DNA from 2 places in the Aeromicrobium sp. Sec7.5 genome. Region 2 is predicted to be linked to the other one. Evidence: predicted binding sites of a transcription regulator. Region 2 holds the regulator's gene; the other holds the start of a gene.
The links. Region 2 encodes HrcA, which represses chaperone genes, less so after heat shock. Its sites were predicted from a motif close to TTGGCACTCGNNNNNNNCGAGTGCCAA; they were not measured.
Positions count from the first base shown of each region.

Region 1: a site for HrcA is predicted at 1,370-1,396, ahead of groL (chaperonin GroEL). Genes of this name have one in related genera too.

Region 1 is NZ_JBAJIJ010000002.1:79,863-84,068, reverse strand. Features, by position in the region: gene V6S66_RS13675 (hypothetical protein) at 1-47, shown strand, start outside; gene V6S66_RS13670 (hypothetical protein) at 44-1,315, shown strand; gene groL (chaperonin GroEL) at 1,559-3,190, shown strand; gene V6S66_RS13660 (MmcQ/YjbR family DNA-binding protein) at 3,419-3,799, shown strand; gene V6S66_RS13655 (aldose epimerase family protein) at 3,810-4,206, shown strand, end outside.
Region 2 is NZ_JBAJIJ010000001.1:2,048,171-2,052,376, forward strand. Features, by position in the region: gene V6S66_RS10285 (histidine triad nucleotide-binding protein) at 1-259, opposite strand, end outside; gene dnaJ (molecular chaperone DnaJ) at 289-1,446, opposite strand; gene hrcA (heat-inducible transcriptional repressor HrcA) at 1,492-2,505, opposite strand; gene V6S66_RS10300 (hypothetical protein) at 2,580-3,053, shown strand; gene V6S66_RS10305 (DUF3097 domain-containing protein) at 3,046-3,885, shown strand; gene hemW (radical SAM family heme chaperone HemW) at 3,964-4,206, opposite strand, start outside.

The DNA of each region.
Region 1 (4,206 bases), on a different contig from region 2:
AGTCGCACCACAGCGATGCGGTCATCGTGCAGCTCGTCGTCTCGTGACCCCGTTCACCCTGGTCCTGCCGGCCCACGGCATCGGTGGGGCGACCGACCTGCCGATCCCGTTCACGACGGCCATCATCGGCGCGTCCTGGGCCCTCACCATCTCGTTCGCCGTCCTGGCGCTCGCCTGGAAGGAGCCACGGCTCCAGGCCGACGGCCCCGCGGCGGGGCCTCCGCCACGTCGGCCCTGGCTGGCCGTCCTCGGTCTGCTGCTCACCGCCTGGGTGCTGACGGCCCTGTTCGCCGGCCCGGCCGACGCCTCCAACGGTGGCCTCGGGGCGGTGTACGTCTTGGTCTGGGTCGGGCTCGTGCCGTTGGCGCTGGCCTTCGGCCACGTCTGGCGCGACCTGTCGCCGTGGCGCACGATCCAGGCGGTCGTGGGTCGCCTCGCCGGCCGGCCGGGGGGGTTCGTGGCCTGGCCCGCCCGGCTGGGCTACTGGCCGGCGGCGTTCGGTCTGCTGGCCTTCGTGTGGCTCGAGCTCGCCTCGCCCGACCCCGGGAGCGTGGAGGCGGTGCGCTGGTGGGTCGGCGTCTACGTGGCGGCGATGGTCGTCGGAGGTGTCCTCGTGGGACCGACGTGGTTCGACCGCGCCGATCCGTTCGACGTCTACAGCGCGATCGTCGCCCGGCTGTCGCCGTTCGTCCTCGACGGTCGGTGGCGCCTGCACAACCCGATGCGGAGCCTGACGCAGGTGCCGGTGGCTCCCGGCCTCGTCGGCGTGCTGGGGGTCCTCCTCGGCTCCACCGCGTTCGACTCGTTCTCGGCCTCGCCGTTCTGGCAGCGCCGCGACGTCGGCGACCTCGAGCAGACGGCCGCGCTGGTGGGGTTCTGCCTCGTCGCGGGCGGGCTGTTCGCCGCCGCCGCAGCGGCCACCGGGGGCGTGTCCCGGATGCAGCGCCGCGCGCTGCCGGGCGACCTCGCCCACACGCTCGTGCCGATCGTGGTCGGCTACATCGTGGCCCACTACGCGACGTACCTGGTCGAGAAGGGCCAGGAGACCCTGATCCTGCTGCTCGACCCGTTCGGTCGCGGGTGGGAGCCGTTCGGTGAGCTGAGCGCCTCGTACGTGCTGTCGCGCGACCCCGAGCTGCTCGCGTCGCTCAAGGTCACGGCCGTGGTGGTCGGCCACATCGTCGCGGTGCTGGCCGCCCACGACCGTGCGCTCGTGGTGCTGCCGCGCAGTCACCGTCTGACGGGCCAGCTCGCGATGCTGTTCGTCATGATCGCGTTCACGTTCACGGGCCTCTGGCTGCTCTTCAGCGTCTGACGTCCGGCAGGGGTGCCGGGCCCTGGGCGGCGAGACGAGCACAGCCCCCACCTCTTTGCACTCGCCATGGGCGAGTGCTAACTTCGACACTGGCACTCGTACGCTGAGAGTGCCAGAACCCATCGGTCGGACCGGTGAGGTCGATCCGGCGGGGGAGCAGGGTTCCCCGGTCGGCGCCGACCGTCCGTCGCGGGCACCCCCGACCGATCCCATTCCACGCAACTGACGCGGAGAGACAGCACCATGGCCAAGTCCATTGCATTCAACGAGGAAGCCCGGCGCGGCCTCGAGCGCGGTATGAACCAGCTCGCCGACGCCGTCAAGGTCACGCTCGGCCCGAAGGGTCGCAACGTCGTCCTGGAGAAGAAGTGGGGCGCCCCCACGATCACCAACGACGGCGTCTCCATCGCCAAGGAGATCGAGCTCGAGGATCCCTACGAGAAGATCGGCGCCGAGCTCGTCAAGGAGGTCGCCAAGAAGACCGACGACGTCGCGGGCGACGGCACCACCACCGCCACCGTCCTGGCCCAGGCGCTCGTGCGCGAGGGCCTGCGCAACGTCGCCGCCGGCGCCAACCCGATGGGCCTGAAGAAGGGCATCGAGGCTGCCGTGGCCGCCGTCAGCGAGCAGCTGCTCGCGATGGCCGTCGACGTCGAGACCAAGGAGCAGATCGCCTCCACCGCGTCCATCTCGGCCGCCGACACCACGGTCGGCGACATCATCGCCGAGGCCATGGACAAGGTCGGCAAGGAGGGCGTCATCACGGTCGAGGAGTCGAACACGTTCGGCCTCGACCTGGAGCTCACCGAGGGCATGCGGTTCGACAAGGGTCACCTGTCGGGCTACTTCGTGACCGACCCCGAGCGCATGGAGACGGTCCTCGAGGATCCGTACATCCTGATCGTCAACAGCAAGATCACCTCGATCAAGGACCTCGTGCCGGTCCTCGAGAAGGTCATGCAGTCGAGCAAGCCGCTCGTCATCATCGCCGAGGACGTCGAGGGCGAGGCCCTCGCGACGCTGATCGTCAACAAGATGCGCGGCACCTTCAAGTCGGTCGCCGTCAAGGCCCCCGGCTTCGGTGACCGCCGCAAGGCGATGCTCACCGACATCGCGATCCTCACCGGTGGCGAGGTCATCAGCGAGGAGGTCGGCCTCAAGCTCGAGAACGCCGACATCTCGCTGCTCGGCACGGCGCGCAAGGTCGTCACCACCAAGGACGAGACCACCATCGTCGAGGGTGGCGGCGACGAGACGCAGATCGCCGGTCGGGTCAGCCAGATCCGCGCCGAGATCGAGAACTCGGACTCCGACTACGACCGCGAGAAGCTGCAGGAGCGCCTCGCGAAGCTGGCCGGCGGCGTGGCCGTCATCAAGGTCGGCGCGGCCACGGAGGTTGAGCTCAAGGAGCGCAAGCACCGCATCGAGGACGCCGTGCGCAACGCCAAGGCTGCCGTCGAGGAGGGCATCGTCGCCGGAGGCGGCGTGGCACTCGTCCAGGCCACCAAGCTCGCGTTCGAGAAGCTCGACCTCGAGGGTGACGAGGCCACGGGCGCCAACATCGTCCGCAAGGCGTCGTCGGCCCCGCTCAAGCAGATCGCGGTCAACGCCGGTCTCGAGGGCGGCGTCGTCGCCGAGAAGGTCGCCAACCTGGAGCCGGGCCACGGCCTCAACGCGGCCACGGGCGAGTACGTCGACCTCCTGGCCGCGGGCATCATCGACCCGGCCAAGGTGACGCGCTCGGCGCTGCAGAACGCGGCGTCCATCGCGGCGCTGTTCCTCACCACCGAGGCCGTCGTGGCCGACAAGCCCGAGCCGGCCGGCGCTGCCGGTGGCGCGCCCGACATGGGCGACATGGGCGGCATGGGCTTCTGAGCCCACGCAGCTGACGGAACGAAGCGAGGGGCCCCGGACCACACGGTCCGGGGCCCCTTCGCGTCCCCGCCCCGCCGCGGGCGGTGCGCAGGCAACCGCATCGGGGCGGCCGGCACCCGAAGGTTGCTGGCTCACCGCTCGGCCAGCGCGGGGAACGGGAGTGGGTGCTGGCTCACCGCTTCCGGGCTTTCAGTGCTCGCTGTCGGTGCTCGCTGGCAGGGTGGAGCCGTGGCACGGTCAGAGGTCCCGCCGGAGTGGGTCGCGCGGTTCGACGCCGTCCTGTCGCGGTTCCCGGAGTGCCGGGCGGAGAAGGCCTGGGCCGGCACGCGGTGGCGCGTCCGCAGTGCCACGGTCGCCCACGTGTTCGGCGGCGAGGACCAGCTCCTGCGGGTCACGTTCCGGGCCGATCCCGACGAGGTCGCGGCCTTCGTGCACCTGGGTGGCCCCCGGTTCCGCGTCGGCGGGTGGGGGTCCGACGCGGTGGGCCTGGTGCTCGACGACCCGCAGCACCCGGTCGACCTCGGGGAGGTCGCCGAGCTGCTGACCGACTCCTACTGCCGGCAGGCGCCTCCCGCGCTCGCCGCGCTCGTCGACCGTCCGGGGGAGTAGCGTCACGGGAGTGGAGCGTCTCGAGCTGACCAGTCCCGCAGGTGCCCGACTCTCGGTGCTCGACCGTGGGGCCGCGGTCGACGCGTGGGTGCCCGCCCCGGGCACCGGCGCGAACCTGCTGGTGTCACGGACGCCGGCCGAGCGGCTCGCCGCCGATGCGCCCTACTGCGGGGTCGTCGTCGGTCGGTACGCCAACCGCATCGCAGGAGCGACGGTCACGATCGACGGGGTCACGCACCGGCTCGACGCCAACGAGCCGCCGTCCACGCTGCACGGCGGCGGCGACGGCTTCCCCCGGCGGACCTGGCAGGTCGCCGAGCGCGACGACGACCGCGTGGTGCTGCGCCTGACGAGTCCCGACGGCGACCAGGGGTTCCCCGGGACCCTCGTGGCCACCGTGGAGTACC
Region 2 (4,206 bases):
TGTTGAAGACCAGCCGGTACGAGCCGGTGCCCAGCTCGTCGGCGATCCGACGCGTGTGGGTGATGAGGTCGACGGTGGCCTCCGGGTCGGCCGCGGCAAGGCTCGCGACGTCCGGCTCGTGCCGCTTGGGGATCACCAGGACGTGGGTCGGCGCCTGGGGGTTGATGTCGCGGAAGGCGATCGTGTGCTCGGTCTCGCCCACGACGTCGGCCGGGACCTCACCCTCGACGATCTTGCAGAACAGGCAGTCGTCACTCATGGTCCAGTCCTACCGCACCGGGGACGAGGTCACTCGCCGGCGGCGCGGAAGGCGCTCTTGATGCGACCGAACACGCTGCGGTGCGTGGCACCGAGCCGGGCCTCCGGCCGTTCCTCGCCGCGCAGCGTGGCGAGCTGCTGCAGCAGCTCGCGCTGCTCGTCGTCGAGCTTGTCGGGCGTCTCGACGACGACCGTGACCCGCAGGTCGCCCGCGCCGATGCCGCGCAGCCGGGGCACGCCCTCGCCCCGCACCACGACGACCTCGCCGGACTGGGTGCCGACCTCGACGTCGACCGTGATCGCGTCCGGGCCCTCGTGCTCCTCGAGGTCGGCCCGCAGCGACGGCAGGTCGAGCGTCGTGCCGAGGGCGGCCGCCGTCATGGGCAGCGTGACGTGGCACTCGAGGTGGTCACCCGTCCGCGAGTAGACGGGGTGACGACGCACCTGGATCTCGACGTAGAGGTCACCGGCCGGGCCGCCACCGGGGCCGATCTCGCCCTCGCCGGTGAGCTGGATGCGGGTGCCGTGGTCGACCCCCGCCGGGATCGTGAGCGTGAGGTTGCGACGCGAGCGCACGCGACCCTCGCCGTCGCAGGCGCGGCAGGGGTCGGGGATGACCGAGCCGAAGCCGTGGCACGTGGGGCACGGGCGGGCGGTGCGGATGTCGCCGAGCAACGAGCGCTGCACGTGCTGGATCGCGCCCTGGCCGTGGCAGGTTCCGCACGTGACGGGCTGCGAGCCCTCCTCGGCGCCGCTGCCGTCACACACCTCGCACACGACCGCGGTGTCGACCTTGAGCTCCTGCGTGACGCCGAAGACGGCCTCGGCGAGCTCGACCTCGAGCCGCAGCAGGGCGTCCTGGCCCCGCTGCACGCGCGAGCGCGGCCCGCGCTGCGACGACTGGCCGAAGAACGCGTCCATGATGTCGTCGAAGCTGAAGCCCTGGCCGAAGCCGCCGCCACCGCGCTGGCCGCTCATCGGGTCGCCGCCACGGTCGAAGACCTGGCGCTTCTGCGGGTCCGACAGCACCTCATAGGCCTGCGAGACCTCCTTGAAGCGCTCGGACGCGTCCGGCGCGTCGTTGACGTCGGGGTGCAGCTGGCGCGCGAGACGCCGGTACGCCTTCTTGATCTCCTCGGGGGTCGCAGAGCGGTCCACGCCGAGCAGCGCGTAGTAGTCGGAGGCCATGAGGTGCTTTCGGGCTGGGAGTTCGGTACAGGGTCGGGAGGGCCGTCAGGCGTCGTCGAGCATGCGGCCGACGTAGCGGGCCACGGCCGCGACGGTGGCGATCGTGCCGGGGTAGTCCATGCGGGTCGGGCCCACGGTGCCGAGGGTCGCGCGGCTGCCGTCTCCACCGTAGGCCGACGCCACCACGGCGGTGCCGGCGAGGGTGTCGAGGCCGGTCTCGCCGCCGATGCGGACCGTGACGCCGCCGGACGCCTCGCCGAGGAGCTTGAGCAGCACGACCTGCTCCTCGAGAGCCTCGAGCACGGGGCCGACCGTGGTGTCGAAATCGGCGCCGAACCGGGCGAGGTTGGAGGTGCCGCCCACGACGATGCGGGCGTCGGACCGCTCGTCGGAGAAGGTCTGCGCGAGCGTGGCGACGACCGTGGCCACGACCGGCTGGTCCTCGGGCTCGAACGCCGGGATGAGGTCGGCGACCTTGACGGCGGCGTCGGACAGGCGCACGCCGAGGACGACCGGCAGGATCCGGGCGCGCAGGTCGGCCAGCAGTCGGTCGCCGAGCGGCGACGGGAGATCGACGGTGCGCTGCTCGACGCGGCCCGAGCTCGTGATGACGACGACGAGCACGCGGTGCCCGTCAAGGGCCACGAGCTCGACGTGACGGACCGTCGAGCGGGTGAGGCTGGGGTACTGGACGACCGCGACCTGGCTCGTGAGCTGGGCGAGCACACGCACGCTGCGCTGCACGATGTCGTCGACGTCGACCGACTCCGACAGGAAGCGCTCGATCGCGCGACGCTCGGCCGGCGACAACGCCTTGACCGTGGCCAGGCGGTCGACGAACATCCGGTAGCCCTTGTCGGTGGGGATGCGTCCGGCCGAGGTGTGCGGCTGGGTCAGGTAGCCCTCGTCCTCGAGGACCTTCATGTCGCCCCGGATCGTGGCCGACGACACCCCGAGGTGGTGGCGCTCGACCAGGGCGCGCGAACCGACGGGCTCCTGCGTGGCGACGTAGTCCTCGACGATGGCCCGCAGGACGTCGAGGCGACGGTCGTCGGACATGGGACCTCCCCCTTCGGCGCGTCGCTGGCACTCTCGGTGCTGGTTTGCCAGTCTAGCGTGATGGACTTCAGGCCATGAGGCAGATCGCGCGCACCGCGGACACGATCGTGGTGCCCGGGCGCGACCGCGCCCTCACCTACCGGTCCCGCCGGGTCACCCTGGACGACGGCACGTGGGTCGCGCACGAGTCGCGCGGCGGCTCGCTCAGCTCGGTCTGGGCGGTCGACCTCGGGGACCGCTTCGTCGAGGTCGTGCACCTCGGCGGCGGTCCGCTCGGCGGCGAGCTCGTGGTCGTGGTGCCCGATGCCGACACGGTGCTGCTCGGCGACCTCGTGAGCGAGCCCGCGGGCGAGGTGCCCCCGAGCTGGCCCGTCGCGGTCGACCTCGCGATCGGGCTCACCGGTCCCGGCACGACCGTTCTGTCCTCGACCGGCGAGGTCGCGCGCGAGGACCTCGCCGAGTTCCACCAACGCCTGCTCGGCCTGCTCCACCCGGGATACACCGGGCCCGGCGGCACGGGCGACGGCACCGGGCACGACCATGTCTGACCGGTACGGGCAGGACGTCCTGTCGGGCGACTGGAAGCGCCCGCCCAAGGGACGGTCGACCGACCTGCCCGTCGAGCTGGGGCTGGTCGTCGAGGACGTCACGAGCGGATTCGTCGGCGAGGTCGTCACGATCGACGCCCAGATGGGCATGGTCGTGCTCGAGGACCGCCGCCTGAAGCGCCGCAGCTTCACACTCGGCCCGGGGTACTGGGTCGACGGCAAGCCCGTCACGCTGCGCCCACCCGTCGTGGCAGCCGCCGCGCCGCGCCGCACGGCCTCCGGATCCGTGGCCGGCCCCCGTGAGCGGGCCAAGGTCGCCCAGCCGAGCCGCATCTGGGTCGAGGGCCGCCACGACGCCGAGCTCGTCGAGAAGGTGTGGGGCGACGACCTGCGCCACGTCGGCGTGGCCGTGGAGTACCTCGGTGGCATCGACGACCTCAAGGGCGAGGTCGACGCCTTCGACCCCGGTCCCGGCCGCCGGCTCGGCATCCTCGTCGACCACCTCGTCACCGGCTCCAAGGAGTGGCGCATCGCGCAGACGCTCTCGAAAGAGCCGCACGTGCTGGTCGTCGGCCATCCCTACGTCGACGTGTGGCAGACGGTGAAGCCGAAGCGCCTCGGGCTCGACGCCTGGCCGGTCATCCCCCGCGGCGTCGAGTGGAAGCACGGCATCTGCGAGGCGCTCGGCTGGCCGCACGCCGAGCAGGCCGACATCGCCCGCGCCTGGAAGAAGATCCTCGGCAGCGTGAGCACCTGGACCGACCTCGAGCCGGTCTTCCTCGGCCAGGTCGAGCAGCTCATCGACTTCGTCACCGCCGACGGCCCGGCGTAGCCCGAGCCCCTCCAGATGTCTGCGCGAGCTCGGCTCTGAGCCACCGAACGAGCCGAGCTCCTGCACACATCTGGTGGGTCAGGTCAGCTCGCGGACGACGTGGTCGGCGAGGAGGCGGCCCTTTCTCGTCAGGACCAGACGATCCTCGACCGGCTCCAGGAGTCCGGAGGCGACCAGGTGGGTGTGTGACGGGAGGCCACGCGGGTCGAGGCCGGTGCGCAGGCGGGTGCGGAGCATGACGTCCTCCATGCGGGACGCGTCGGCGTCGATGTCCTCGCCATCGGCCTCGGGCGACTGGCCTGCGTCGAGCCGCTGGGCGTA